2 regions of the Arthrobacter sp. zg-Y1116 genome follow, and region 1 is predicted to be linked to the other one. Evidence: riboswitches for the same ligand, from Rfam matches in the RefSeq annotation. Region 1 holds a riboswitch; the other holds the start of a gene.

Evidence for each region. A riboswitch is a leader RNA that binds a small molecule or an ion and turns the genes downstream of it on or off. The one in region 1 is predicted to bind cyclic di-AMP.
Region 2: another riboswitch for cyclic di-AMP. It lies ahead of NNX34_RS16160 (NlpC/P60 family protein); the one in region 1 lies ahead of NNX34_RS08605 (LysM peptidoglycan-binding domain-containing protein).

The regions. Positions count from the first base shown of each region.
Region 1 is NZ_JANFLR010000002.1:388,794-403,925, forward strand. It holds gene kdpB (potassium-transporting ATPase subunit KdpB) at 1-1,152, shown strand, start outside; gene kdpC (potassium-transporting ATPase subunit KdpC) at 1,207-1,815, shown strand; gene NNX34_RS08595 (ATP-binding protein) at 1,819-4,353, shown strand; gene NNX34_RS08600 (response regulator) at 4,350-5,024, shown strand; gene NNX34_RS08605 (LysM peptidoglycan-binding domain-containing protein) at 5,114-5,980, opposite strand; cyclic di-AMP (ydaO/yuaA leader) riboswitch at 5,984-6,128, opposite strand; gene NNX34_RS08610 (MFS transporter) at 6,678-7,898, shown strand; gene ligD (non-homologous end-joining DNA ligase) at 7,945-8,967, shown strand; gene NNX34_RS08620 (ABC transporter ATP-binding protein) at 8,964-9,701, opposite strand; gene NNX34_RS08625 (ABC transporter permease) at 9,742-10,824, opposite strand; gene NNX34_RS08630 (sensor histidine kinase) at 11,002-12,339, shown strand; gene NNX34_RS08635 (response regulator transcription factor) at 12,336-12,977, shown strand; gene NNX34_RS08640 (sulfurtransferase TusA family protein) at 13,029-13,256, opposite strand; gene NNX34_RS08645 (YeeE/YedE family protein) at 13,292-14,344, opposite strand; gene NNX34_RS08650 (glycosyltransferase family A protein) at 14,622-15,132, shown strand, end outside.
Region 2 is NZ_JANFLR010000004.1:4,835-19,966, reverse strand. It holds gene NNX34_RS11625 (DUF6457 domain-containing protein) at 1-167, opposite strand, end outside; gene NNX34_RS11620 (molybdenum cofactor guanylyltransferase) at 204-881, opposite strand; gene NNX34_RS11615 (HNH endonuclease) at 881-1,381, opposite strand; gene NNX34_RS11610 (NlpC/P60 family protein) at 1,625-2,416, opposite strand; gene NNX34_RS16160 (NlpC/P60 family protein) at 2,444-3,244, opposite strand; cyclic di-AMP (ydaO/yuaA leader) riboswitch at 3,248-3,406, opposite strand; gene NNX34_RS11600 (M23 family metallopeptidase) at 3,555-4,211, opposite strand; cyclic di-AMP (ydaO/yuaA leader) riboswitch at 4,323-4,519, opposite strand; gene NNX34_RS11595 (metal-dependent transcriptional regulator) at 4,610-5,308, opposite strand; gene serC (phosphoserine transaminase) at 5,525-6,652, shown strand; gene NNX34_RS11585 (MFS transporter) at 6,698-7,978, opposite strand; gene NNX34_RS11580 (DUF3027 domain-containing protein) at 8,033-8,614, opposite strand; gene NNX34_RS11575 (cold-shock protein) at 8,636-9,019, opposite strand; gene NNX34_RS11570 (hypothetical protein) at 9,231-9,542, shown strand; gene NNX34_RS11565 (helicase-associated domain-containing protein) at 9,582-12,014, shown strand; gene NNX34_RS11560 (DNA repair helicase XPB) at 12,007-13,653, shown strand; gene NNX34_RS11555 (DUF6507 family protein) at 13,921-14,268, shown strand; gene NNX34_RS11550 (hypothetical protein) at 14,265-15,132, shown strand, end outside.

The sequences.
Region 1 (15,132 bases):
CTCGATAAGACGGGCACCATCACGTACGGCAACCGCCAGGCCGCCGGGTTCATCCCGATCAACGGCACCGACAGCACCGACCTGATCGACGCCGCCGTGTTGTCCTCCTTTGGGGATCCCACCCCGGAGGGCAAGTCCGTTGTGGACCTGGCCGCCGCGAAGGGCTGCCGCCCGGAACCGCCGGCCGGCTCCACCAGTGTTCCCTTCACCGCCCAGACGCGGATGAGCGGCATGGACTTCCCCGACGGGGCGAAGATCCGCAAGGGCGCCTCCTCCGCCATCCTGGACTGGACGGCGGAGTCCGGCGGCATCGACGTCGACGTCCTCATCGCGGTCGAGGACCAGGTCAAGAAGATCTCGACCGGCGGCGGCACTCCGCTGCTGGTGGCGGTTCGGGACGCCGACGGCGGCACCCGGGTGCTCGGTGTGATCCACCTGAAGGACGTGGTCAAGGACGGCCTGAAGGAACGCTTCACGCAGCTGCGGGCCATGGGCATCCGGACCGTGATGATCACCGGCGACAACCCGTACACCGCGAAGGCCATTGCCGCCGAGGCAGGCGTGGACGACTTCCTGGCCGAAGCCACCCCCGAGGACAAGATGGCCCTGATCCGCCGCGAACAGGCGGGCGGGCATCTGGTGGCCATGACGGGCGACGGCACCAACGACGCCCCGGCACTGGCCCAGGCCGACGTCGGCGTGGCCATGAACACGGGCACGTCCGCGGCCAAGGAAGCCGGCAACATGGTGGACCTGGACTCGGACCCCACCAAACTGATTGACATCGTCGGGATCGGCAAGCAGCTGCTGATTACCCGCGGCGCCCTGACCACCTTCTCGATCGCCAACGACATTGCCAAGTACTTCGCCATCATCCCGGCGATGTTCGTGGGGATTTTCCCCGGCCTTGCCGCGCTGAACCTGATGCAGCTCCACTCTCCGGCCTCGGCCATCCTCTCCGCGGTGATCTTCAACGCGGTGATCATCGTGGCACTGATTCCGCTGGCGCTGCGCGGCGTGAAGTACCGGGCTGCCGGATCCTCCTCGATCCTCAGCCGCAACCTGCTGATCTACGGAGTGGGCGGCGTGATTGCGCCGTTCATCGGCATCAAGCTCATTGACCTGCTGATCAGCCTCATCCCGGGGTTCTGACATGGCAACCATCATCCGCACCATCCGCAGCATCCCCCTTACTAGGAGCAGGAAATGAATCCCGTCCGCAGCAGCATGCGCCAGCTTGGCGTCTCCCTCCGCGCCCTGGCGGTGCTCACGCTCCTGCTCGGCGTCGTGTATCCGCTGGCAGTGGCCGGGATCGGCCAGGCCGCGCTGCACGGCCGGGCCAATGGCTCGATGGTCAGCAGCGGCGGCAACGAGGTGGGCTCCGAATTGATCGGCCAGCCGTTCACGGACGCCGACGGCGCGGCCCTGCCCGAATGGTTCCAGTCCCGGCCCTCCGCAGCGGGGGACGGGTATGACGGCGGTGCCTCCAGCGGTTCCAACCTCGGCCCGCTGAGCGAGGATCTGGCGGCTGCCGTGGCCGAGCGGCGGGCAGCCGTGGCCGAGCTGGAAGGGGTGGATCCGGAAGACGTCCCCGCCGATGCCGTCACCACATCGGGGTCCGGGCTGGATCCGCACATCAGCCCCGAGTACGCCCGGATGCAGGTGGACCGGGTGGCCGCCGAACGCGGCCTGGACCCGGAGCAGGTCTCCGCCCTGGTGGACGACGCCACGCAGGCCCCGTTCGCCGGAGTCCTGGGCAGCAGTACCGTCAACGTGTTGCTTTTGAACATTTCGCTGGCGGAGCTGGACACTTAGTCCATGACGCGAGGACAACTGAGGGTATTCCTGGGGGCGGCGCCCGGCGTGGGCAAGACCTACGCCATGCTTGAAGAGGGGCGCCGCCTCCGGGATGAGGGATCCGACGTCGTCGTCGCGCTGGTGGAAACCCATGGCCGCGCCGCGACAGCTGCCCTGGCCGAGGGGCTGGAGACGGTCCCGCGCGCCGCCCTCAGCCACCGCGGGCTGGAACTCACGGAGCTGGACCTGGACGCCGTCCTGGCGCGGGCGCCGGAATACGCGCTGGTGGATGAACTGGCCCATACCAACGTGCCCGGACTGAAGAACGAAAAGCGGTGGCAGGACGTGCAGGCCCTGCTCGACGCCGGGATCAACGTCCTGTCCACCGTGAACATCCAGCACATCGACTCCCTCAACGATGTGATCGAGCAGATCACCGGGACCCTGCAGGCCGAAACCGTACCGGACGCCGTCCTGCGCGGAGCCGAACAGGTGGAGCTGGTGGACCTCACTCCCCAGTCGCTGCGCGGCCGCCTGGCCGACGGCGTCATCTACCCGGAAGAACGGGTGGACGCAGCCCTGTCCAACTATTTCCGCCTCGGAAACCTGACGGCCCTGCGCGAACTGGCCCTGCTGTGGCTGGCGGACGAGGTGGACTCGGCTCTGAACCGCTACCGTGAAGAGCACGGCATTAGCCGCAAATGGGAGGCCCGGGAGCGGGTGGTGGTGGCGCTCACCGGCGGCGCCGAAGGGCGCACCCTGCTGCGCCGCGGGGCACGGATTGCTGCCCGGTCCGCCGGGGGAAAGCTGCTGGCCGTCCACGTCTCCGGGGCCGACGGACTGCGCGGGCCGGAACCGGCAGAACTGGCCGCGCAGCGGCTCCTGGTGGAGAAGCTCGGCGGCACGTTCCACCAGGTGGTGGGCAACGATGTTCCGCGGGCATTGGTTGACTTTGCCCGGGGCGTCAACGCCACGCAGCTGGTGGTGGGGGTCAGCCGCCGCCCCCGGATCGCAGCACTGCTGTCCGGACCGGGCATCGGCGCCACGGTCATCCGGGAATCCGGGGACATCGACGTGCATATGGTCTCCCACTCGGCGGCTGCCCGGACTCTGGTGCTGCCGCACTTCGGGGGCGCCCTCTCGATGCGTCGGCGCCTGCTGGGCTTCGCCTTCGCCCTTGTGGGCGGTCCGCTGCTGACGGCAGGCCTGGTTTCGCTCCGGAGCGCCGAAACCATCACCGGCGACGTGCTGAGCTACCAGCTGCTGGTCATCCTCGTGGCCCTGATCGGCGGCATCTGGCCGGCCCTGTTCGCGGCGCTGCTCTCGGGCCTGACCCTGGACTTCTTCTTCATCCAACCGCTGTACACCGTTACCGTGGCCACGCCGTCGCACATGCTGGCACTGGGGCTCTACGTAGTGAACGCACTGCTCGTCAGCTACGTGGTGGATGCCGCCGCCCGCCGCGCGCGCACCGCCCGGCGCTCGGCGTCGGAATCCGAGCTGCTCGCATCGGTGGCCGGCAGCGTGCTGCGCGGTGAAGATGCACTGGCCGCCCTGGTCAGCCGCACCCGTGAAGCCTTCAACGTGAGCGCCGCACGGATGCGGTCCGAGGGCGAAGACCTGTACTCCGAAGGCGAGTGGCCGGCCTCCGCCTCACCCGACGATCCGGCGTTCACCCGCCTGCCGGTGGGGGAGCGGTGCTCCCTTGATCTGTGGGGGCGCGAACTGGCTGCGTCCGACCGGCGGCTGCTGGCGGTCATCACCGCCCAATTGGAGGCGGCGCTGGAACACCGTGAACTGACCGAAACCGCCAGGGGGCTCGGCTCACTGGCCGAGGCGGACAAGGTCCGCACCGCGCTGCTGGCCGCCGTCGGGCATGACCTGCGCCGGCCCCTGACCGCAGCGACCGCCGCCGTTACCGGGCTGCGGGCAACGGACGTCACCTGGTCCGAGCAGGACCGCAGCGAACTTCTCGCCACCGCCGAGGAATCACTGGCCTCACTTTCCGGACTCGTCACCAGCCTGCTGGACGTGAGCAGGCTGCAGGCCGGCGTCGTCGGCGTGAGCCTGGAGCCCCTGAATGTAGCGGATGCGGTGCTGCCGGCGCTCGAGGAACTCGAACTGGGACCGGCGGACGTGGAACTGGAAATCCCCGCCGCCCCGCGCGTGGTGGTGGCCGATCCCGTGCTCCTGCAGCGGGTTCTGGTCAACCTGCTGGCCAACGCGGTGCGCTTCAGCCCGGAGGGAACGAAATCTGTCCTGTCCGTCAGCGAGTTTGCTGGCCGGGTGGAAATCCGCGTCATAGACTCGGGACCCGGTGTCCCGGAGCAGCGGCGGGGAGAAATCTTCGTCCCCTTCCAGCGGCTGGGGGACACGGATAACTCAACCGGGCTGGGCCTGGGCCTGGCATTGGCCAAGGGATTCACCGAAGGAATGGGCGGAACGCTGGAAACCGAAGACACACCCGGCGGCGGACTGACCATGGTCCTCTCGCTGCCTGCCGCTGAACGCGGTATCCATGCGGCAGGGATCTCCACGCCGGCGGTGGCCGGATGAAGATCCTGGTCGCCGACGACGACGTGCAGATCCTCCGCGCGCTGCGCATCACCCTGAGCGCGTACGGATATGAGGTAGTGACAGCGGAAAGCGGCAGTGCCGCCATCCGGAAGGCAGTGGACACCCATCCGGACCTGCTGGTGCTGGACCTGGGCATGCCGGGGCTGAGCGGCATGGACGTCATTGAAGCGGTCCGAGGCTGGAGTGCCGTGCCCATCCTGGTGGTCTCGGGCCGGATCGACCCGGCGGACAAGGTGCGGGCGCTGGACCTGGGGGCGGATGACTACGTCACTAAACCCTTTTCCACCGAGGAGCTGCTGGCCCGGATCCGGGCACTGTCCCGCCGGTCGCCCGCCGCGGCCGGCCCCAGCGAGATCACGTTCGGGGCCGTACGGGTGGACCTGGCCGCGCGGCGCATCGCGCGGGTCGACGACGGCTCGGACATCCGCCTGACGCCGACCGAGTGGCGGTTCCTGTCCGAACTGCTCGCCCATCCAGGCATGCTGGTCACCCAGCAGGCCCTGCTCACGAACGTCTGGGGCCCCGGCACCACGGACTCGGGCTATCTGCGGCTGTACATCGGACAGCTGAGGCGGAAACTGGAGCGTGACCCGGCTGCCCCGGAACACCTGCTCACTGAACACGGCATGGGCTACCGGTTTGTGCCCTGATGCGTCCGGCCGGTCCTCACCGCTTAACGCAATAAGCGTCCGTCCCTTGCGGGACGGACGCTTATTTTGGCGCGGTGTGGCTGGAAGCCTTATGCGCGGTAGAACACGGGGCCGGAGCCGACGTTGACGGACTGGACTACGGTCTGGTTGCCGTTCCAGCCGCTGTGGATGGCTTCGCCGTTGCCGATGTAGATGGCAATGTGGGCCAGGCCCATGCCGCCGTCGGCGTAGTAGACCATGTCACCGGGCTCCGGGGTGGAGACCTGGGTGCCGTAGGCGGCCAGCTGTGCGGGAGCAAGGTCCCCCACGCTGTGGCCTGCGGCGCGCAGGGCAACCTCAACCAGCACGGTGCAGTCCTGGGCTGCGCCCAGCTGCGACTGTGCCGAAGCCAGCATGATGGCGTTGGTGCCGCTGGCTGCGGGGGTTGCTGCAGCCGGCGTGATGTTGGTGGACTGGGTGGTGACCACGCCGGTATTGGCGGGCTCAACCGGTGCTGCGACCGGTGCTGCAGCCGGAGCGGCGTAGGACGCAACGGGCTCGGCAGCAATGGCCGGAGCGGCTTCGCCGGCAACGGTGATGACATCGCCGGGGTAGATGATCGAAGCCAGGGACAGGCCGTTCAGCGCCAGGACGGAGTCCAGGCCAACGCCGTAAGCGGCGGAGATCTGGCCCAGGGTGTCACCGGAAACAACGGTGTGGGTGGTGGCAGCAGCTGCGGGGGCAGCTACCGGTGCGGCTGCAACGGGTGCGGCTGCTACCGGAGCGGCCGGTGCAACGGCCTGCGACGGGGTGTAGTTGTCATTGGCGACAACTCCGGCGGAGGCCGGTGCGGCCATGCTGAGCATCAGGCCGGAACCTGCGACGACTACTGCAGCGGCGCTGCCGATGGTCCGTCCGCGGCCAGCAACGACGATGTTCTCGGCGCGGTGGCGTCCACGAGTCTTGTTGAAAGTCATGTAATAACCTCTCCCGATACCTGCGAGGTGAGCTGTCGGATTCGGATGGGAGACACCCGGCCGCCGGTGAAACCGGAGACTTAACCCCAAGGATTCAAGGAACCCATAATTGGTTCCCCCGCCTCTGCCGTGGTTGTGCGTTCTGTGGACCCCGGGACCAGCGGCAGAGCTAGGTAACAAGCCCGGGGGAGCCGCATCAGAAAGCGGCATGGGAATAACCGTACAAGATAGTTACGGTTGGATAACCATTGTGTGATCTGCTTCTCTCAGGCGTGTGATCGAGGGCGCGATATGCTAACCGAAATCTGCCTCTTCGGCCACATCGGCCGGCTTCAGTCTCAATATTAACAGGGCTTTTCCTCCTGCCCCGAGTCGCTGGTCATCCAGGCCTCGAGACAGGTGTTACGCGTGTGACCCCTTCAGTAACAGGCGTACCACCGCCTCGGAATCGCTGTCCCTGCGCCCTGATCTGCGCTCGAGAAATTCCACCCTCCGGTACAGGAGTGACTGAAGTTTTCGCATCCGTCACGACTGCATCACCACGCAGGTAAAAGTGGTCGGGATCACTGTAATTTCCTCCAATCCAGCCCGTGGACGGCGGCGGCAGGCCGATTTCCCGACCGGTGACGACGGCGCGTAAGATTGTTAGGCGGCCTTCCAATATCGGTCGCTTGTTCCGAGGAAACAGGAGAATGCAGTGGCTGGCAGCGGTCAGAAATTATGGACCAGGGGATTTGTGCTGGCGATCATCACGAACCTCTTTATCTCACTGGTGTTTTATCTGTTGATGACCACCATGGCGCTCTATACGGTGCAGGAGTTCTCCGCATCCGACAGCGCTGCCGGATTTGCTTCCGGATCCTTCGTCCTCGGCGCGTTGGCGGCACGGGTGTTCGCCGGGAAGTTCCTGGACTTCGTGGGGCGGCGCCGGCTGCTGGTGACCAGCCTTGCGGTGTTCGTGGTGGCCTCGCTGCTGTATATCCCGGCGTCCAACCTGGCGCTGCTCCTGGTTGTCCGGATCCTGCACGGCATGGCCTTCGGAGCGGCCAGCACGAGTATTTCCGCCTCGGTCATGGGGCTCATTCCGGTCCACCGGCGGGGCGAGGGTACCGGCTACTTCGGTATCTCCACCACGATGGCTACCGCGGTAGGCCCGTTCCTGGCCGTGTTCCTGGCGGAGTCCGTCAGTTACCGCGCCCTGTTCCTGTTTGCTGCCGGCTGCGCCGCCGTCGCCCTCGCCTTGTCCCTGGTGCTGTCCCTGCCGGAACGCACACCGACCGCCGAGGAACAAGAGAACAAGTGGCGGATGCACCTCACGGACATCATCGATCCGTCGGCACTGGCCATCGCATCGGTGATGTTCATTGCCGGCGCGGCTTACGCCGGCATCCTCTCCTTCCTTAACTCCTATGCCCAGACGGAAGGCCTGGTGCTCGGCGCCAGCCTCTTCTTTGTGGTCTATGCGTGCGTGGTGCTGGTTTCGCGGTTGTTTGTGGGCCGCATCCAGGACCGGCACGGTGACAACGCCGTGGTGTACCCGACCCTGGTCTCCTTCGCCGTCGGCCTGGCGCTGCTGGCCTACGCCCCCAATGACACCGTGATGGCCCTGGCCGGCGTGTTTGTGGGGTTCGGCTTCGGTGCACTGATGCCGTGCGCCCAGGCGATTGCCGTGACAACGGCGCCGGCGGCCCGGATCGGCCTGGCGACGTCCACGTTCTTCATCCTGATGGACGCCGGTGTGGGCCTTGGTCCGCTGCTTCTGGGCATGCTCCTGCCGCTGATGGGATTCCACGGTATGTACTGGGTGCTGGCCGCCGTCCTGCTGGCCTCCACGGTGCTGTACCACTTTGTCCACGGGCGGAAGAACTACCGGCCCGGCGCACCGGTGGAACCGGTGCGGGGGAAGCCTACGGCCTGACACGGTAGCCTCTTTCCCACACTGTCCGATGAGGGAAAGCAGAACGATGGCACGCGAGGAAACCACCTTGGCCGTTCCCGGCCCGGAGGGGGAGCGGCAGGTCCGCATCTCCAGTCCCGGACGGGTCATCTGGCCTGATCCCGGAATCACGAAACTGGATCTGGCCCGTTATCTCGCGGAGGTGGGTGAGGCGTTCATCCGGGCCAACGGCGGCCGGCCCGTCTCACTGGAGCGCTTCCCGGAGGGCATCGGCGGAGAGGTGTTCTTCTCCAAGAATCCGCCGCGCGGCATGCCGGACTGGATGCGCGCCGTCACCGTGAAATACCCGAGCGCGCGTTCACACCCGCAGGTGGTCCTGGATGAACCTGCCGCCGCGGTGTGGGCGGCGCAGATGAACACGGTGGTGTTCCATCCCTGGCCGTCACGGGCGGACAACACGGACAACCCGGACCAGCTGCGCATTGACCTGGATCCGCAGCCGGGCACGGATTTTGACGACGCCGTGCGTCCGGCCCAGGAGCTGCGGTCCATCCTCGCCGAGGCCGGGTTGGACGCCTACATCAAGACTTCGGGCAACCGGGGCATCCACCTCTTCGCGCCCATCCGCCCGGAGCGTGAATTCCTGGACGTCCGGCATGCCGTGATTGCCGCGGCCCGGGAGGTGGAGCGCCGGATGCCGGACAAGGTGACCACGGCCTGGTGGAAGGAAGAGCGCGGCACGCGGGTGTTCGTGGACTTCAACCAGGCCAACCGCGACCGGACCATGGCCGGCGCATACAGCCCCCGGGCGCTTCCGAACGCACCCGTCTCCTGCCCGATCACCTGGGACGAGCTGGAACGGGTGCATCCTGCGGACTTCACTATGCAGACAGTTCCGGAGCGGCTGCGCACCGTCGGGGATCCCTGGGCGGAGATGTCCGCCCGGCCGGGGTCCATCGACGTCCTGCTGGGCTGGTGGGAACGGGACCTGGCCAACGGCCTGGGCGAACTGCCTTTCCCGCCGGACTATCCGAAGATGCCGGGGGAGCCGCCCCGGGTCCAGCCCAGCCGCGCCCGTCGGAAGGACTAGGCTGCGGGGTCGTGTTCAATAAGCCTGCCGTCCCGCATGGCCGCCACCTCATCGGTCAGGGGCACGAACTCGGTATCGTGGGTCACCATCACCGTACCCAGGTCGAATTCGCGTGTCACGGCAACCAATAGGCGGACAATCGCCTCGGACCGGTCGTGGTCCAGCGCGGCGGTGGGTTCATCCACCAGCAGCAGGGACGGACTGCCCATCAGGGCACGGGCAATGTTGACCCGCTGACGCTGTCCGCCGGAGAGCTGGTGGGGATGGCGCGCCGCGGTGGATTGGGACAGCCCCACGAGTTCCAGGAGCTCCCGCGCCCGGGACTCGGATTCCTTCCCGGCCCTGCCGCGCAGCCGGTCAGTGATGACGAGCTGCTCCACGGCCGTGAGGGACGGAAGCAGGTTCGCCTGCTGGAAGACAATGCCAAGTGCGGTACGCCGCAGTGCAGTCCGGCCGGCGTCGTCCAGTTCGCCGGCATCCCGGCCGCTCACCGTCACGGTGCCCGACGCCGGGCGTATCAGAGTGGCGGCAACGGCGAGGAGGGAGGACTTGCCGGACCCGGACGGACCCACCAGCGAGAGGATCTTTCCCCGGGGAACAGCCAGGCTGACCCGGTCCAGTGCCTTCAGCGTGCTGACGCCGTCGGGGTATTCGAGGGTTACGTCCTGCAGGTGCAGTGCGGCAGTGGCTGCGCGGGTGGGTGGAACAAATGCCGAAGCTGAGGTTTCTGCCATGTTGTGCTGGTCCTTTCTTGGGAATACAGACTGGAGGTCCCTAGTTGCCGCCGAGAGCAGTCAGCGGATCTACCTTGGCAACCCGGCGTACGGCGCCGGCCGCCCCGGCAAGCCCGAGCACCACGATGCCGAGGATCGGCAGCAGTGCGGTGGAAACCGACAGGATGAACGGAGCAACCGCAGCGGCGGCCAGGCCGATCAGTACGGCGAGCACCCCGCCGGTGACGGCACCTGCGGCAACGATGGTCCCGGCCTGGGCCAGTGCGTCACGCATCAGGTAAGCGGAGCTGCCGCCCAAGGCCTTCAGCACGGCGATGTCGCGGGTGCGCTGGATGGTCCAGACCGCCAGGAAGGCCACAATGACCAGTGCGGAGATGCCGTACAGGAACGCCTGCATCATCAGCAGCGAACCGTTTTCCGAGGTGTAGGCGCCCAGTCCGTTGAAAGAGCCGCGGATACCCGTGGAGACAGTGCCTGCGGCGTCGTCTGCCTGCTCGGCGGCGGAGCCCGAGGCGGCGATCACGGTGGCCACCGGCGCCGCGTCGGAGCCCTCATCGTTGGTATGGGCCGCAGCTTGCCACGTAGCCAGGGACGTCCAGACGAGCGGCGTATGGCTGTAGTAGGACTGGTCGACAATGTCTTCAACAGTCAGGACCCGGCCGCCCAGGCGCACTTCGTCCCCCGGATCCAGGGACAGGGAATCCGCTGTTTCCGATCCAATGAGGATCTGTCCGTCGCCGACCTGGCGGGGCGCGAGAGTGCTGCCCGGTTCGACGCCGAAGACAGCCACGTTTGCGCTGGCCCCGCCGGTAATGCGCGTTTGGGTGATGCCTACGGGTTCAGCGGTCTCGATGCCGGGCGTCTTCCGCCACTCAGCCAACTGCTCAGCTGTGACGGTTGATTCCGTATAGGAGACCTTGGCTTCACCGCCGTCGGGTGCACCGAAGGCAACGATGTTCACCCCGGCGGAGCCAAGGTCCTTGATCGCCGCAGTGTTTTGGTTGCCCAGGCCCGCGGTAAGCCCGGAGAGCAGCACCAGAAGGAGGGTAATCAGGGCGACGACGCTGCCCATCAGGGCAAACCGCCCCTTGGCGAAGCGAATGTCGCGGAGTGCCAGATACACGTTTTGCTTCCTTTCGGATCGGCCGCCGCAGCGGCAGTGGAGGGTACCTTTCAACCCTCCGCCGGTCCCGGGGCGAACCCATCGCATGGACGGATGATCCGGGCGGAGAAACCGGTTGGTCCTGCGCTCAACCGTTTGGTTGATGCCGACGCCGACTGCCGGACCTAGGCTGGAATCATGAGCGCGCCGAATCAAAGCAGTGGGGGTCCCGACGGCGGCGCCGGCACCGTGTCTGCCGCTGCAGCGACCGTCGCAGGGGACGCCGTGCTCCGCCTGCTGCGGGTAGCCCTGCACGTTGCCTTCGCCGGGCTGCTTGTTCTGGCTTTGGTCCAGCTGACCCTGGACGGGCCCGGAACACCCCGCCTCGTGGCTGCCTATGCCTGCGCCTGTGTGCTCGCCGTCGTCTATCTCGCCGGAACCGTGGCAGAGAAACGCTACGCAGCAACGGGGACCGGGCCGGACCCCGGCCGTGCCGGGCCCTATTGGCTGGCGGCCGTAACGTTCCTATGGCTTCTTCTGCTGCTGATAAGCGCCGATTTTTCCTGGCTGGCCTTCCCCCTGTTCTTCCTGGACCTGCATCTGCTGCGGACCGTGCCCGCGTTGGCGGCAGTAACCGCGATGACGGCTGCGGTGGTCGCCGCCCAAGGCGTGCACTCCGGAGGGTTTACTCTCGCAGTCCTGTTGGGCCCGGTGGTGGGGGCCCTTTTTGCGGTGGTGATGGGCTTCGCCTACGCGGCGCTGCACGGAGAAAGCGTGAACCAGCGGCGTGCGCTGGCCGAGCTTCGGCGCACCCGCGGGCAGCTGGCAGCGTCCCAGCATCGTGCGGGCGTCCTGGCGGAACGGGAACGCCTGGCCCGCGAGATCCATGACACCTTGGCCCAGGGGTTTTCCAGCATTGTCCTGATGTCGCGGGCGGCCGGCGCGGCACTGGAAAGCGGACAGGCGGATCTGGCCCGGGAACGCATTGCCACCGTCCAGGCCACTGCGTCGGAGAACCTGGCCGAGGCCAGGAAGTTTGTGCGCGGCCTGACCGAACCGGCAACGGGGAGCGGGACCCTCATCGCGGGGCTGGAGCGCCTTTGCGCCGATAACTCCCGGCAGGCGGCTTCCGGCGGTCAGCCGCTGGAGTGCACCCTCCGGGTGGACGGAGAGCCAGTGGACCTCGATGCCCGGTATGAAACCACCCTGCTGAGGGCGGCGCAGGCTTCCCTCGCCAACGTGCGGGCGCATTCCTGCGCACATACCGCGGTACTGACCCTCAGCTACGCCCCCGACGCAGTGACGCTGGATGTCTTCGATGACGGTGCGGGCTTCAGCACCGCAACGCTCCCGGACGTCCCCCGCCGGGACGGCAGCGGATTCGGGCTGCTCTCCCTGCGCGAGCGGGCAGCGGATCTGGGCGGGGTGCTGAGCATCGAATCCGCGCCCGGCGAAGGCGCGGTGGTGGCGGTACGGCTTCCGCTGCCGGCTGCCGAGCAACCGGCGCAACCGGCTCCGGCGAAGACACGGACATGAGAGTGATGCGGATCCTGCTGGTTGACGATCACCCGGTGGTTCGGGCCGGTCTGCGCGCCATGCTGGAGGACTTTGAAGGCATTCGGGTTGCCGCCGAATCCGCGGACGGGGAATCAGCCGTGGCCGAAGTCCGTAAACAGGAGGTGCTGGGCACCCCAGTCGATCTTGTACTGATGGATCTGCAGATGGGCGCGGGCATGGACGGAGTGGAGGCCACGCGGAGAATCCGGGCGGCCGACGGCCCGCCGGTGTTGATTCTGACCACCTATGACACTGACGCCGATATCCTGGCGGCCATCGAAGCCGGGGCGGCCGGTTACATGCTCAAGGATGCGGATCCCGGGGAGATCCGTACCGCGGTCACTGCTGCTGCGGACGGGCGGACGGCATTGTCGCCGCTGGTTGCAGCCCGGCTGATGGGCCATCTGCGGAGTCCGGCACCGGCCCTCAGCAGCCGTGAACTCGAACTGCTGGAGCTGCTGGCAACGGGCCTCGGGAACCGGGCCATCGCCCGGAAGCTGTTTATCTCTGAAGCGACTGTGAAAACGCACTTGGTGCACATCTACGAAAAGCTCGGTGTGGACAACCGGACCGCCGCCATCGCCGAAGCCCGGCGCCAGCGGATCCTGCGCTCTTGACTGGCGCGGAACGGCGGAGCCGGGCTTCAGCGGTGCGGCGGTCAAGCGGTGCTAGCGCTTCTGCACCGTGATGGACCACTCCGCGGGGCCGCGCTTGGAGAAATCCGTGACCGGGTAGCCGCTTTCGGCAGCCCAGCGCGGAATTGCGTCCGTGGCCTGGGTGCAGTCGAAGTGGATGACGAGTTCATCGCCGCTGGTCAGTGTTGTCATAGCCTGCTTGGCCTCCACGAGGGGGAAGGGGCAGACGGATCCGTTGGTTTCCAGGGTGACCTGTGCCATGGTGTATTTCCTTTTCGAGCTTTTGGGTGGGGGAATCAGACGCCGACGGGGACGCGTGCGGAGGCAGGCGCCGGTCGGTGGTTCATGATGGTGAGCTTCGCAGCGACGCCCGTGCCGAGGATCATGAAGATCAGCGCGGTCCAGCCCTGGAAGGTGAACTGGGCCGTCTGCACCATGGCGTTTCCGATGGTGCAGCCGCCGGCCAGGGCGGCGCCGATGCCCATCAGGGCACCGCCGCCGAGGCTCTTCACAGCGGTCGCGGCGTCGGGGACCCGGACCCGGAATTCGCCGCTGCCCTTGGCTGCGATGAAGGAGCCGAGCAGGATGCCGATGACCAGGTACACACCCCAGTCCACGAGCTCGGCATCGCCGGTGACAAGGTAGGTGACCAGCTTGGAGGAGGGGGTGGTGATGCCCAGGCCGTCTTCCCGGCCGGTGGCCCAGCTCAGCGGCCAGGCGGCCGTGGCAATGAGCCCGATGACGACGGCGGTGGCGAAGGCATTCCACGGCTTTTCGAACAGGAGATGCGCCAGTCCGGTCTTCGACGCCGGCAGGGCGGCCACGGCGAACTTGGGCTTGGCCAGGTGGTGCCGGACCGCCAGTGCCACGGCGGTGACGAGCACCGCCACGAACAGCCACGGGGAGATGCCCAGGACGGAGTAGAAATTGCTCTGCTCCACGGTCACGGAACGCATCGCGGTGTTGAAACCGGCCAGGGGTCCCGTCTTCATGATCGCGGCGAACAGTGCGTAGGAGATCAGCGCCAGCCAGCTGCCGACCAGGCCCTCGCCGGCGCGGTAGTAGGTTCCGGTGGCGCAGCCGCCGGCCAGCACAATGGCAAAGCCGAAGATGAAGCCGCCCACGATGGTTGCCAGCCAGGGGAACGCCTCGGCCTGCAGGGTGATGACGCCCGCGGCGTCCAAGGCGAAGACGCCGACGCTTTGCACGGCCACAACCACCAGGAACGCGGTGAGCCAGCGGGTATTGCGTGTAACCCAGACATCGCGGAAGGCTCCGGTGACGCAGAAGCGGCCCCGCTGCATAACGAATCCGAGTGCCAACCCGACCAGCAGGCCTGAAATAAGCATTGAACTGCTCCTAGGAAAAGAGGATTGCGCAGCCGACTGCCGCAGCCCTGCCACGCTAATTGCGCAGCTTTCGCCCCGCCAAGGATTGTGGCCCCGTATGTCCGCGGGTTAAGCCGCGTGACGGGCGGTTGGACGAAGGCCGGTCCGGGAAGGGCGGTTCCCGTTTTGGTGCCCGGCACCGCCCCCGCTGCCCGCGGCATGGCCGCGGCAGGGGTGCGGTGGCAGAATCGGAGGGCAACGGACAACCGGCAGCCAGGACGCGATGTCAACTATCACAGTGGTAATCCCTTCCCATAACGACGCCGTCATGCTGGCCGCCTGCCTGGACGCGGTGTCACGGCAGACCCGGCCGCCGGACGAGGTGCTGGTCGTGGACAACGCCAGCACCGATGCAACGGCGGACGTCTGCCGGGCAGCGGGAGTGCGCCGGATCTACGAACCCCGCGTGGGGGTCACCTCCGCGACGTTCCGCGGCTTTGACGAGGCGCGGGGCGAATGGCTGGCCCGGCTGGATGCGGACTCGGTACCGCCGCCGCAATGGCTGGAACGGCTGGAAGCAGACCTGCTTGAAGCGGGGGAAGACACTGCGGTGACCGGACCGGGTCAGTTCTACGGTGCTAACCGGCTGATCCGGTGGATCGCGGAACACCTTTACATCGGCGGGTACCGCTGGTCCATGACACTGTTGATGGGCCACCCGCCGATCTTCGGCTCCAACTTCGGCCTCCACTGCAGCATGTGGAACCGGCTAAGGACCCGGGTGCACCGGGACAATCCTCGGGTGCATG
Region 2 (15,132 bases), on a different contig from region 1:
TACCCGACAATGAAGGTGGTCAGCGGGGCGGCAGGCCGCACCACGCTGTGCGCAGCGGCTGCAGCCAGATCGAGGACAGCGGAGACATCCACCGGTGTGCCCTCGAGTTCCAGTGCCTGCAGCAGCCTGCCGCTCCACGCCTCGAGTTGTTCCTGCTGGCTTGCCATTCGTGCTCCTTCGTTTCGCTTGGGGACCGCCCGGTGCTACGGCAGGTCCCCGGCGCTCACACCCAGGGTTTGTGCATCGTTCCAGGTGTCAACATCGGCTGTACTCGTCGGGGGAACATCAACACCCCTCCATTGCACCCTAGCAAGCAACGCCTTCATCGACTTGTTCGCTAGACCCTCCGCGGCCAGGGAAGCCACAGCGGCGCGCAGGTCAGCGGTGCGGTACAGCGCTGCCAACGGCTGGCGGTTGCCGCTGGAGTCCACTGCCAGCAGGCTCTCGGCGGGCGGCACAGCGGCTGCATCCAGCAGGGCCCGGACGGCGGAGGCGATCTGCGGCATATCGCAGGCCAGGACCATCGTCCAGGGGCTTCGGCCCCGGTCCTTGAGGCCGCCCTCATTGAGGCTGCCGCTGCTCTCGAGGGCGGCGAGGGCGGCGACGGCGGCTCCGACCGCTGCTGCGGGGCCGGCGTAGGCCGGCTCCTCCCGGACCAGCAGGGGCGTCCCCGCGGACCCGGCCAGCTCTATTGAGCTCAGCAGGTTCGACAGTTCCGGCGGCCCCGCGACGGCGATGTTGCGTGCATCCGGCACTGCGGCAAGGGTGGTTTCCAACAGGGTGCTGTCCCCGGCCAGGAGCAGCGCCTTGGGTGTGCCTCCAAGGCGCGTGGAACGGCCGCCGGCCAGGACGACTGCATCATACGGAGCGGTAGCGGACATCAGGCAGCCGTGTCATTCTGCAGGAACGGGTCCCACTGCGGTGAGGGACGTTCAAGTTCACGGATCTGCCAGCGCGCACCCCGGGGCGCCTTGGGAGAAACCCGCAGCTCCCAGCCAAGTTGCGCCAGTGTCCTGTCCCCTTTGGTGTTATTGCAGCGCAGGCAGCAGGCAACCAGGTTCTCCCAGCTGTCATCGCCGCCGCGGGACCGCGGGACCACGTGGTCCACGGTAGCCGCCGCCTTCCCGCAATAGGCGCATTCATGGTTATCCCGGCGCAGGACGCCCCGCCGGGTGGCTACGGTGCCCTCCCGGTAGGGAATCTTCACGTACCGGTGGAGCAGGATCACCGAAGGTCTGGGGAGGATTTCGTTGGGGCCGACCACCGGCTCGCCGCTTTCCGCCACCACACTCGCCTTTCCATTCAGGACCAGCACCAAGGCGCGGCGGAAGGTGATCACGGCCAACGGTTCATATCCAGCATTCAGAACGAGAGTGCGCATGCACATACCTCTTCGCCTGCCGCCCGCGAACCGGTGAGTACAAGACACCGCTCCGCCAACGGCACATCGGATTGTCTATGCAAGAGTAGAACGCGATCGCGTTCTTGGCCATTTATGCCGGTGGTACAGGGGTCCGCTCCCTGCCCACGGCACCCCGCCTGCCTCCGCGCCCGGACTGCGGCTTAACAAGGCAAGGCCCCTCCCGAAGGAGGGGCCTTGCCAAGATGCTGTACCGGGAGCTGCCTAGCCGCCTACGCGGATGTAGACGCCGCCGGAGCCAAGCTCGGCCGGAGCTACAACGGTGGATCCACCGTTGAAACCGCCGTGCACTGCCTGTCCGCCGCCCACATACACGGCGATGTGGGCCATGCCCATCCCGCCGTCTGCGTAGTAGATAAGGTCACCGGGGATGGCCTCAGCTGCACTCACCGTCCGTCCAAGGGTGAGGTAGCTTGCAGGCCAGCCGTGGTGATTGATTCCGGCCGCGGCCAGTGCATTGGTAACCAACCGGGTGCAGTCCTGGCCGATGCCCAGCTGCGCGTAGGCAGCGGCTGCGATGGTGGATGCCACGCCGGAAGGGGCGCTCTGCGCCGGTGCCGGTGTGCTGAGGGTTGTGGCCTGGACAGCAGGCACCGTGTTGGCAGGAGCACGCGTGCCGGCAGCAACGGCTGCCGGTTTCGCAGCCGCAACGGCAGCAGGCGCCTCGGCAACCGGGGCTGCCGGTTCCGCCACGGGTGCCGGAGTGGTGCCCGCAATGCTGTCGCGTTCGAACGAAACCGTCGCGTTTTCGGAGACCTGGAGGATCTTGACCGAGGAAAGATCCAGGGTGCTCGTCTGGACGTCACGCATGGTGTCTGCCCCGGACGCATTGGCCGCGACGCCGGTGGTCAGTACCAGCCCGGAGGCTGCCGCAATCACGGCGGCCTGGCGGCCCACCGTTCCGGCGTTGGCACTGACGGCGCCGGCAAGCGCGTTCAGCGTAGTGGTGCGTTCCACCGGCGCCCGGTGGCGGGCGCGCTCAATTGTCGAGGTCATGATTATCTCCGCGTCTCGAATTCCGGGTTAGCTGACGCGGACGAAGCTGACGCCGCCCAGGTCCGAGAGGCTGTGCAGGCCGGTGTTCATGCCGTTGAGTCCGCCGCTGATGACCTGGCCGTTGCCTACGTAGATCGCGACGTGGCCGCCGTTGATCACAAGGTCGCCGGGAGCCGGGCTGGAAACTACGGAACCGAACTGGAAGAACTGGCCGGGGGCCAGGTCGCCGACGGACTTGCCGACGGAGCGCAGTGCCTTCTCGACCATGGCGGTGCAATCCTGTGCCACACCGATCTGGCCGTAGGCGGAAGCAACCAGGCCGGCTGCGACGTTGCCGGAAACCGGAGCTTCGACCGGAGCCGACATGGAGGAAGCTGCCATTACGGCGGGGCCGGAGGCTGCCGGGGCGGCGGTGCGGGCAGCTGCGGCATTCTTGGTGGCTGCTGCCTGGGTTGCTGCTGCGGCCTGCGAGGCTGCGAGCTCTTCTGCTGCCTGGGCTGCTGCCTCTTCTGCTGCAACCTGTGCGCGGTATTCGGCGCCGGAGGTGGAGCTGGGGGCAACCAGGGGAAGCTCGAACGGTGCGTTGGCGGGAGCGGTAACGCTGCCGGCCACGATGTTCAGGGGGGTTGCTGCGAGTGCCTGGCGGTCCGTGCTTACGGAAGCCTGTGCAGGAAGTCCGGCAGCCAGCACGAGGCCGGATGCTGCAACTACGACGGCGGCCTGGCGGCCTACGTTTCCGGCGTTGCTGCTGACTGCCTTGGAAAGTGCAGTGATCGGGTTGGTCTGTACGGTGGCAGCGCGACGGCGGCCATGAGCGTTTGATGACACAAGTTTGCCTCTCCCAATTGCCTACGAGGTGAGCTGTCGGATTCGGATGGGAGTCACCCGGTTGCCCGGCCAATGGCCTTTTGCAACTTAACCCCAAGGGTTTCTTTCGAAACCCGAAATTGGTTCCCCCGCCTCTGCCATGCGATTCTGCGAACGGACTTCAAACAGTGGCAGAGCTAGGCGATCTGTTCGAAGGTGCCCCACCTTTGGCGAATCGGGCACGAGGATGAGCGTACAGCAACATTTGAGGTATGTCACGTTCCGATCACGAAACGATATTCAACTGGTTACAACCAATTGATTTAAGTGCTTACAACCAATTCAGCGGGTCCACTACTTCGCCGTTAACCATGACCTCGAAATGCAGGTGGCAACCCGTTGAGGAACCGGTTGTGCCGCTCGCACCGACCAGGAATCCGCGCTCGACTTCAGTGCCCACGGTGACGGCAATATTGGAAAGGTGGTTGTACGTGGTCTGGACTCCGTTGCCGTGATCTACCACCACGCGGTTGCCACCGCCGTAGGGATGCCAGCCGGCGAAGACCACGGTGCCGGATGCCGCAGCGTTGACCGCTGTACCGCAGGCGGCGGCGAAGTCCTGTCCGTTATGCATCTCGCCGTGCTCCCCGGTAATGGGGCTGACCCGGTGGCCGAACCCGGAGGTCTGCACCAAAGAGGCGTCCAGCGGCGTGGACAGCGTGCCCTTGGCCGCGGCAGGGACCGCATGCGAGCCGGCGGCAACCGTAATGGAGGCCAGCTTGGCGTCCGGGTCGTATTTGCTGCTCAGCCCGGCCCGGGCGAATCCGATGTCGGCATTCGGGTCGGCCGAGACGGGTGCGTCGACCGCCACCGGCTCGAGCTGGACCGGATCGTCCGCTGCCGCATGCGTGGGCATGGCAGCCGTGAGGATCAGGCCCGACGTGGCAGCGGTAATAGCCACCTTCTGGGCGGCACCGCCCACGGACACGGACTTTGTTTCGGCGCGCCGGCGGCCTGACGGTGAGGCGTTGCGCGGGCGCACAGGTGCATTAGGAGCTGACGCGCGGCGTCGGCCCGAAGCAGCATGCTTCGACAAGTTTTTCCCTCTCATGGATCGCCTGCGAAGTTAGCTGTCGGATTCGAGTAGAGAAACTCGGCCTTTCCGGAAAAGGCGGGCCTCACCTGCAACTATGCAGGAAATGCCGCCGGCTTCCGAAAGGCTTCACCCCAAGGCAGCAATGCTGCCGGAAAGTGGGTCCTCCGCCCCTGCCTGGACGAGTTTAGTGCTCCGGTCCGCTGGCAGGGCTCGGCGGACGGACCGGATAACGATGGTGTTTCAGCGTCGGAACTCACTATAGGGTAAATGTCACAAAAGTGACCATTCCGTTACCCAACGGGAGAAACAAAGACGTGGGAGGCCACTTCCGTAGGCAGTTCCAAGGCACCCTCGATGCCGGGAACACGAACGGAGATATAACCGCCGACAACTTCTGCCGTTATCTGCGCTCCGGGCCGCAATCCCGCTTCGTCCAGCTGGGTCAGCAGTTCTGGTTCCACCTGGATGGGTTCCGCCAGCCGGACCAGCCGAAGCTTGGTCCCCGGCTCGGCCGTCGCGACGGTGGACACCAGGTCGACGACGCCGGCGATGAACACTTCCGCCGCCACCCCGCCGATCCCCTCGAGGCCGGGAATGGGATTGCCGTAGGGCGATTCCGTGGGGCGGCCCAGCAGCTCATACAGGCGCCGTTCCACACGCTCGCTCATCACGTGTTCCCAGCGGCAGGCTTCGTCATGGACGTAGGCCCAGTCAAGTCCGATGACGTCCGCAAGGAGCCGTTCGGCCAGGCGGTGCTTGCGCATGACCTCGGTGGCCCGGCGCCGGCCCAGTTCCGTCAGTTCCAGCCGACGCGTCCCGGCAACCACCACGAGCCCGTCACGTTCCATTCGCCCGATGGTCTGGGAAACCGTGGGCCCGGAGTGGCGCAGCCGTTCGGCAATGCGTGCACGGAGGGCAACGATGTTCTCTTCTTCCAGTTCCAGGATGGTCCTGAGATACATCTCAGTGGTGTCAATGAGATCCGTCATGACGGGCCGCTCCTAGCAAGGGAGGAAGAAAGGCAGCGCACCGCTGCCCGGGGGTGTACGCCAACACGTTAGCCTATCCGCCGGACCGCCCGATAATTGCGCGGCACCGGGCACAGTCCCTGGTGGCGGGCGTCATACATCGCGGGCTCCCGAGCCTGTACGGCAGAATGGAAGTGCATATCCGCCACTGTCGAAACCCGCTTGGAGCGTCACACCATGGGCGATACCGCCGCACTGAAAATTCCCGCTGGGCTCCTCCCGAAGGACGGCCGATTTGGTGCCGGTCCTTCCAAGGTACGCCCGGAACAGATGTCCGCACTCGCAGCAGCGGGAGCCAACCTGCTCGGCACCTCCCACCGGCAGGCTCCGGTACGGAACCTCGTGGGCAGCGTCCGTGAAGGCCTCATGGAGTTGTTCTCGGCGCCCGAGGGTTACGAGGTTGTCCTGGGCGTGGGCGGTTCCACCGCGTTCTGGGACATCGCGGCCTTCGGCCTGGTCCAGGAGAAGGCCCAGCACCTTTCCTTCGGTGAATTCGGCTCAAAGTTTGCGGCGGCCACCAACAAGGCTCCGTTCCTCGCGGCATCCAGCATCATCACCTCCGATCCCGGCACGCGCCCCGAGCCTGCAGCGGAGGCCGGCGTCGACGTTTATGCCTGGCCCCAGAATGAGACCTCGACCGGTGTGGCTGCCCCCGTCCGGCGGGTGGAAGGCGCCGACCCCGGCTCCCTGGTCCTGATCGATGCCACCTCTGCCGCGGGCGGCCTGGATGTGGACCTGGCCCAGGCCGATGTCTATTACTTTGCACCGCAGAAGAACTTCGCTTCCGACGGCGGACTGTGGCTGGGCATGTTCTCTCCGGCTGCGCTGGAACGGGCGGCCCGGATCAATGCCGGGGACCGCTGGATCCCGGATTTCCTGAACCTGCAGACCGCCGTCGACAACTCGAGGCTGAACCAGACCTACAACACGCCGTCGTTGTCCACGCTGGTGACCCTTAACGCGCAGATTGAATGGCTCAACGCCAGCGGCGGACTTGCCTTCGCCGCGGGCCGGACCGCTGAGTCGGCGGGGCGGATCTATTCGTGGGCCGAGAAGTCCTCGGTGGCCACTCCGTTCGTCACCCGCGCCGAGGACCGTTCAAATGTTATTGCCACAATCGATTTCGAGGCCGGCATCGACGCCGCGGCAATCGCCAAGACCCTGCGTGCCAACGGCGTGGTGGACGTGGAGCCCTACCGCAAGCTCGGCCGCAACCAGCTGCGGATTGCCACCTTCGTGGCCATCGAGCCCGACGACGTCAGCGCCCTGCTGGAGTGCATCGACTTTGTGATCGCGAATTCCTGACCCGCAAGGCCGCCCCGCAACAGGGGTCGTGGCAGGACCCGGACGCTAGGCGTTGTCCGGGTCCTGCTGCTTTTCCGGAGTGTCCGTGGTCATGCTCAGCCGGCGCGGCAGGCTCCGGTCATAGTGGAACCGCATGCCGTAGGTGCGCCAGGCCCAGACGAATCCGATCGCGGCGGCCAGCAGACCGGAAGCTGCGGCAACGCCCAGGCTCCAGCGTGGACCGAAGGAGTTCGAGACCCAACCCACCACGGGGGCACCCAACGGCGTGCCGCCCATAAAGATGGCGAAGTACAAGGCCATGACCCGCCCGCGCATGATCTGGGCCGTGGTGGTCTGGACATACGCGTTGGCGCTGGTCATCAGGGTCAGGGCAAACAGGCCCACGGGGATCAGCGAGACGGCGAACAGGATCAGGCTGGGTGCCATGGCGGACAGGATGCAGGCCAGGCCAAAGGCTCCGGCCGCACCGAAGACAAAGCGCAGGCGGGGCCGGTCCCGCCGCGCGGACAGCAGGGCGCCGGCGACGGATCCAATGGCCATCACCGAATTCAGGACACCGAAAATACCGGCGTCCCGGCCGAACTCGGTGCGTGCCATGGCTGCTATGTAAATAGCGAAATTCATGCCGAAGGTCCCCACGATGAAGATCGCGAGCATCACCATGATCAGGTCCGGCCGGTGCCGCACGTACGCAAGTCCGGCCCGGATGCGGCCCTTCCCCGGCGGCGCCTTGGGCAACACGCGCAGCTCGCCGGCACGCATTTTCAGCAGCGCAATCACCATTGCACCGAACGTCACGGCGTTGAGGACGAAGACCAGGCCCGGACCCACGGCCACGGTCAGGAGACCGGCGACGGCGGGGCCAATCATCCGTGCCCCGTTAAAGGAGGCACTGTTAAGGGCGACGGCGTTGGGCAGGTCCCGCTCGGAAACCACCTCCGAGACAAAGGCCTGGCGTGCCGGCCCGTCGACGGCGGACACTACGCCCAGCGCCAGCGCGAACGCGTAGACGTGCCACAGCTCGGCATGTCCGGAGAGCACCAGGAGCCCCAGCGCCAGACCCAGGCCGCCCATGCTGACCTGCGTGAGCAGGAGGACCTTGCGCCGGTTGTACGTGTCGGCGATCAGGCCTGACCAAGGGGCCAGGAGCAGCTGCGGTCCCAGCTGCAGCGCCATAACGATTCCCATGGCCGCCGCGTCCTGGTCGGTCAGGATGTCATAGACAAGCCAGTCCTGCGCCGTACGCTGCATCCAGGTGCCGATGTTCGACACCAGGGCACCGATAAACCAGATGCGGTAGTTGAAAATGCGAAGGGAACGGAACATCAGTCCAGCGCCCCCTTGGGGATAGTGAACCCTGTTGCCGCAACCGCCACGGGATTATTCGTCCTCCTGAGCACCTGTCGCTTCGGCGTGCTGTTCGCCGGCTTGTTCCTGATCAGCCTCGTCCTGCTGCCCGTCGTCGTCCGGGCCGGCAAGTTCGGCCTGTTCCTGGTCAGCCTGTTCCTGATCAGCCTGTTCCTGCGCGCGCTGTTCCTGGGCCTGCTGTTCCTGTTCGGCAGCAATGTCTTCCGGACGGAGCCGGTCGGACCAGGGCACCCACTCGGGAGCCAGCAGCGCGTCGTCCGAGGGAAGCAGGCCCACTTCGGACACCGTTACCTTCTTGCTCCGGGGCATACGGGCAACCGTGGAGTACCAGTACCACCCGCGGTAGCCGGGACGCAGGGAAGAGAACCGGTGGGTCACCACCCGTTCGGCGTCGGCGGCTGCACCCAGATAGTTGCCTACTTCGCCTTCAGACACCACTTCCAGCAGTCCGGCGCGGGCTTCGGCCACGGCGGCCGCGAGCACGGCGTCGGGCTTTCCCGGCCGCCGCGGGGCGCGCTTGCGAACCGCGGGAGCAGCAGCGGCGTCGGTGCCGGGTTCAGGGGACGGGTCGGGAGAGGGAATTTCCGGTCGCATATTCACTTCAGTGCACTTACCTTATATATCCAGATCATCGGCAACGGCCCGCAGGACGGCAGCTACCTTGGATGCGTGCTTCTTATCCGGGTAGCGGCCGCGCCGCAGTCCGTTGGAAATACCGTCCAGCAGCTTGATCAGGTCCTCGGTGATCACGGCCATGTCTTCGGCATCCTTGCGGGTTGCCCTGGCTACCGACGGCGGGGCCTCGAGAATGCGGGCGGAAAGGGCCTGCGGTCCGCGGCGGCCGTCCGCAACACCGAATTCCATGCGGGTGCCGGGCTTGACCTCGCTGACTCCCGCCGGCAGGGCCGAAGCGTGCAGGAAAACTTCCTGCCCATCGTCCGTGGCCAGAAACCCAAAACCCTTACCAGTGTCGAACCATTTGACCTTGCCGATGGGCACTTCGGTTACCTCGTTCTTAGTTTAATCGCAGCAGGACACCTGCTGCAGGAATGGTCGTGACCCGCGTTGGCCCGCCAGGCCCGAAGCGGCACCGGAGTACCTTTGGTGATACTACGGGGAAGTCTGTTCCCTTTAGAATATCCCGACACGGGAATGGGGCACCAAGGCCTCCCCTTTGTCCCGCGGTTTTCCGCTGTTAGCGTTAATTACCATGAGCAACACCCCACCGGAGAAGGTCCGGGTCCCCGCGGCACGCGCAGAGAAGCAGTTTCCGGCACCCCACACATCACCGGATCCCCGAGTTCCTCCCCGCAAGTCGCCGCTCCGCCGGTTTACTGCCGTCCTTGCGGCCGCGCTGGGACTGTTCGGACTGGGTACGCTCGCTGCGGTGCTGATCCTCTACCTCGGGAGCCAGGCAGTGGCGCCTTGGCTCATTGCCGCATCCCTCTACGCACTCCCCCTCGCGTTCCTGCTTATGGCGGGCCTGGTGATCGACGGAATCAGGCGGCGGCGCCGGGGCTGATCGGTCCGTTTTTCTCCCCACTCAGGTAACGTGGTTTTGATGTCCGCGATTCGAGCCTTGGCCGAAGATTTAGCAGCACGCAGTGATGACCAACTGCGTGAATTGCTCGCGGCCCGGCCCGACCTGGCGCTCCCCGCCGTGCCGGACTTCCAGGCTCTCGCAGCGCGTGCTTCGACACGCGTCAGCGTCCAGCGGATCCTCGAAAAACTGACGGCACCGCAGCTGCAGGTCCTGGAAGCGGTGGACCTGACCACCAACGAAGATTCCCAGCTCAGCACCACCGCTTCATGGTTGAAAACAACAATCTCGGGCTCAACCATCAAATCCCTCGATGCGATCCTGGGCCACCTGCATTCCCTGGCCCTGCTGCGGCGGGCCAAGCCGCACCCCGGAGCACCGAAAGCTGATGCCTCCCGCCGGTTCTATCTACCCGTCTCGGTCCTCGGCGAGGCGCTGGGCGCCTACCCAGCCGGGCTGGGAAGGCCGTATTCCACCTTGGCGGCCCAGCATCCGGAGTTCGGGCAACGCCTGGTAGGCATCGTCGAGGGGCTGCGCAGCAGCGGACTGCCCATAGAGAAGGCAGACACCCCCGCCACCGCCGCCCATTCCCTGCATCATCTGGTCTCTGATCCTGCGGGCTGGGCGACGCTCATGGAGGGCGCTCCGCCGCAGACAGCAGACCTGCTTCGCCGGTTCAAGTATTCACCGGTGGGCACCATCCCCAAGAAAGCCGCCATGGGACGGGCCGTCCTGGACAACCCCTCCCCCACCCCGGTGGAGTGGCTCGTGGCCCGTGGCCTCCTGGTCCCCTTGGACGCGCTTCACGTGGAACTTCCGCGGCCGGTGGGCCAGGCCTCCCGGGGCCATGTAATCGTCGCGGACTTCCAGTTGGAAGCGCCCCGGCCGGTTCCCCGCAACGTCGCCCGCAACCTGCGGGACAACGCCGCGTTTGGAGCGGTGGCGGAAACCCTGCGGCTGGTTACGGAACTGCTGGCGCTTGCGGCCGAGAACCCGATCGGGACGCTCCGCTCCGGAGGCGTTGGCGTGCGCGAAGTGCGCCGTCTCTCGGAATCGCTGCGGCTCGACGGTGCCGCTACGTCCTGGCTGCTTGAGCTGGCGGCCCTGGCCGGGCTGATCACCCTGGATGCTGCAACCTCACGCTGGGGCACCACCGAGGGAACCTGGCTTACCCAGAACCGTGAGGATCAGTGGCGCCGATTGGTGGAAGCCTGGCTGGATGCGGACCGCGCACCGTCCCTGGTGGGCGCACCCCTGCCGGCAGGCGGAGCAGTGAACGCGCTGGCCGCAGAAGTTTCCCGCCCGGACGCCCCCGTCGTCCGCCGTCGGGCACTGGAAATGCTTGCCCTGCTATCCGACGTCGAGGGCGCGGGCGAAAACGAAACTGTCGGTGCCTTCGACACCGAGGACCTCATCAGTGCCCTGACCTGGCACCAGCCGCGGCTGCAGCGGCGTTTTGCCCGGCTGGTTCCGGGCATCCTGAAGGAGGCAGCCCAGCTGGGGCTGCTCGGTTCAGGGGCGTTGACCGTGCTGGGGTCGGCCGTTGCCGGCAGCGACTATGCCCGTGCCACCTCCGTACTGCGTGACGCCCTGCCTGCGCCATTGAACTCCTTCCTGCTGCAGGCTGACCTCACGGCGGTGGCGCCCGGGTACCTGGAGCCCGGCGTCGCCCGGGAGCTGGCCCTGATTTCCACGGCGGAAGGCCAGGGCCCGGCAACGATCTACCGGTTCTCGGCCGAGTCCATCCGGCGGGCACTCGATGAAGGGCTCGACGCCGACGGCATCCTCGCCTTCCTGCACCAGCATTCCGCAACGGATGTCCCCCAGCCGCTGCGCTACTTGGTGGAGGACACGGCAGCCCGGTACGGCCGGCTGCGGGTGGGTGCGGCGGGATCTTATCTGCGCAGTGATGACGAGGCCGGGTTGAACGCCCTGCTGGCGGACCCGCGGACCGCTTCGCTGGGCCTGGTGCGGTTGGCCCCGACGGTGGTCGCAGCCAATGTGCCGGCCAAGGAACTCACCTTTTCCCTTCGGGAACTCGGCTATCCCCCGGCGCTGGAAGGCCCGGCACGCAAGCCGGTCGGCTCCCATCGGATGATCCCTGTGCCGGCGCCGTCCTCCTCCCGGGCCCGGCTGAATCCGTGGGAACTTACGGATGAGGACCTGGATCGGCAGCTGGCCGCACTGCGCGGCGCAGGACCCGTCCCGCACGCGGGCGAGAGCCAGTCCCTGGTCAGCCTGGAAACCCTGCGCAAGGCCATCCGGACCAAGAGTTCGGTGCGGATGGGCGTGGTGGATGCCCAGGGGAATCAGCGGCAGGAGATTTTCGTTCCCCTGTCAGTGAGCGACGGCAGGGTCCGGGTCTATGACCCGCGCAGCGACGTCGAACGCACAGTGTCAGTACACCGGATTATGGACGTGGAAATAGTGGAGGGTAGCCCGGCACATGGTTGACGGACCGTTGATTGTCCAGAGCGATAAGACGATTCTTCTGGAGGTCGATCATGAACAGGCAACCGAGGCCCGGCACGCCATCGCGGCTTTCGCCGAACTCGAGCGTGCCCCCGAGCACATCCACAGTTACCGGCTGACGCCGCTGGGACTGTGGAATGCGCGGGCCGCGGGACTCGACGCCGAACAGGTCCTCAACACGCTGCTTATGTACTCCCGCTTCCCCGTACCGCACTCGCTGCTGATCGACATTGAAGAAACCATGTCCCGGTACGGGCGGCTGCGGCTGGAGAAGGATCTCCAGCACGGGCTGGTGCTTCGCACCAACGACTATCCGGTGCTCGAAGAAGTAATGCATGCCAAGAAGATCCAGCCGCTGCTCGGCCCGCGGATCGACGGCGAAACCGTCGTGGTGCAGTCCGCCATGCGCGGCCAGCTCAAGCAGCTGCTGCTGAAACTGGGCTGGCCTGCCGAAGACCTGGCCGGTTACGTGGACGGCACGCCGCATCCGATCCTGCTCAATGAGGACGGCTGGGCGCTGCGCCCCTACCAGAAGCTCGCCACCGAGAACTTCTGGGCCGGCGGTTCCGGCGTGGTGGTGCTGCCCTGCGGTGCGGGCAAAACCCTGGTCGGGGCGGCGGCCATGGCCACCAGCTCCACCACCACCCTCATCCTGGTGACCAACACCGTCTCCGCCCGGCAGTGGAAGGATGAGCTGCTGAAGCGCACGTCGCTGACCGAGGATGAAATCGGCGAATACTCCGGCGCGGTGAAGGAAGTCCGCCCGGTCACCATCGCCACCTACCAGGTCCTGACGCTCAAGCGGGGCGGGCTGTATCCGCACCTGGAACTGCTGGACGCCAACGACTGGGGCCTGATCATCTACGACGAGGTGCATCTGCTGCCCGCCCCCATTTTCCGGATGACCGCGGACCTGCAGGCCCGGCGCCGGCTGGGCCTGACCGCCACCCTGGTCCGCGAGGACGGCCGCGAGGGCGAGGTCTTCTCCCTGATCGGCCCCAAGCGTTACGACGCCCCGTGGAAGGACATCGAGGCGCAGGGCTACATTGCGCCCGCCGAGTGCGTCGAGGTCCGGGTGGACCTGCCGCGGGATGAGCGGGTGGCCTATGCCATGGCCGAAGACGGGGACAAGTACCGGCTGTGCTCGACGTCGGAAACCAAGACCGGCGTCGTCGAACAGCTGGTGAAGCGCCATGCCGGCGAGCAGACCCTGGTGATCGGGCAGTACCTGGACCAGCTGGACGAACTTTCCGAGCGCCTGGAAGCGCCGGTGATCAAGGGTGACACCCCGGTGAAGGAACGCCAGCGGCTCTTCAACGAATTCCGGGAAGGTGCACTGAGCACCCTCGTGGTGTCCAAGGTTGCCAATTTCTCCATCGACCTGCCCGAGGCCTCCGTGGCCATCCAGGTCTCCGGTTCCTTCGGCTCCCGGCAGGAAGAGGCCCAGCGGCTGGGCCGGCTGCTGCGACCCAAGGCGGACGGCAAGGCAGCCCACTTCTACACCGTTGTTGCCCGTGACACCCTGGACCAGGACTTCGCGGCCAAGCGGCAGCGGTTCCTCGCGGAGCAGGGCTATGCCTATTCCATCCTGGACGCCACGGACATCGAAAAGCCGGTGTAGCCCCGGGCACGGCTTCGGCGAGGGACCTTCCCCTCTGCGCCCATAACGCCGTATCGCCAAAAGACCGATGCCGCTTTCCCTCCGAGCGGCATATCCGCCTATCTGGCAAACTGCTTATGGCAAAAGGCCTGGAACGCATATTGGGCGCTTTGGCAATTGCGTTGATGTCCATGGGTAGTTCTCCCCATGGACATGCGCTTGTCCAAGGACATACGGTAAACCGGTGTCGCTGGCGGAGCTTTTTTGCAGGGGGAAGGATAATGGGGGATGTCACTTAATGGGTGGGATATCGACGTCGCGGGAACCCGGGGCGTGATAGTTCAAGCCAGAACAGAACACCGAGAACTTGGCACAGAAGGAAACGTTCTTCGGAATGCCCTGACGGGCGCTGCGGAAAGTGTCAACAGCGGACTTATCACCGGCGCATTGATGGAAGTCTATGAGGGCTACCTGGGCCCGCTGGTAGCGAGTGCAGTTCAGCGCGCCGATAAAGTTCTTGATGAAACCGCAAATGCCATCCATGCGTACATCGACGGCGACCAGGTTATGGCGGAGACCGCCAATCAGCAGGCATCCATCGCTGCTCCCAGCGTAGATCCGGAGGCGGACAAATGAGTGCGGATGCGCTGCCGGTCCTTCCGGACCCGGACCTGATTATTTCCGATGCCGCGCTGATCGCGGCCTCCGGTACCCGTGCCGCCCAGTCCGGAAACGAGCTTGTTACTATCTGGAACGGCGTTCAGCCGCATTATCAGGCCCCGGAACAGGCGCTGGTGTACGAAGCGATGAAGCCGGTAACCGTCTTCACTGACGAAGCGCAGATTGTGACCCTCCTGATCGAATCTGCGTTGAACACCTTCGCGGAGGCGGTCCGCGGCATGCAGGCCCGGCACAGGGAGCTCGTTTCGGCGGCCGGCACCTCCTATCCCGAATCAACTGATGACGATCCTGATTACGGCAAGAACAAGGAAGCTGAAGTTGCCGCCGGCATCTCCGCCCTGGCGCAGGAGTACGCTGCAGCGGAGGAAGCCTGCGCCGCAGCCATCCGGCAGGCCGACCCGGCCAAGCTCCCCGATTCTCCCGGCTTTACGGACACCCCCGCTTGGGACATAGCCAATGATGCGGCCGACAATGTTCTGACCAGGATCCATCAGGAAAGGGTCCGGGTCACTGTTTCCAGCACCGTCCACGTCCAGACCCTCGACATCAGCCGGGTGTTTATTACCTATGCAGACGGCACCGTGGTTCCGGCCACTCGGGCCACGCTAACCACCACCGTGGAACTGCGCATACAACAGCACGAATACGAGCGCACCGTTCTGGTGGCCAATGATGAACTGGCCAATATGCCTCCGTGGGCGAAACGGGCGGGTAATGCGCTGGGCGCACTGGACATCGGCCTCTCCATTTATGACAACGTGACCGAAGAGTGGAACCAGGACCTGATAGACCATCCCGAATATGACACGGGCGAGCGGG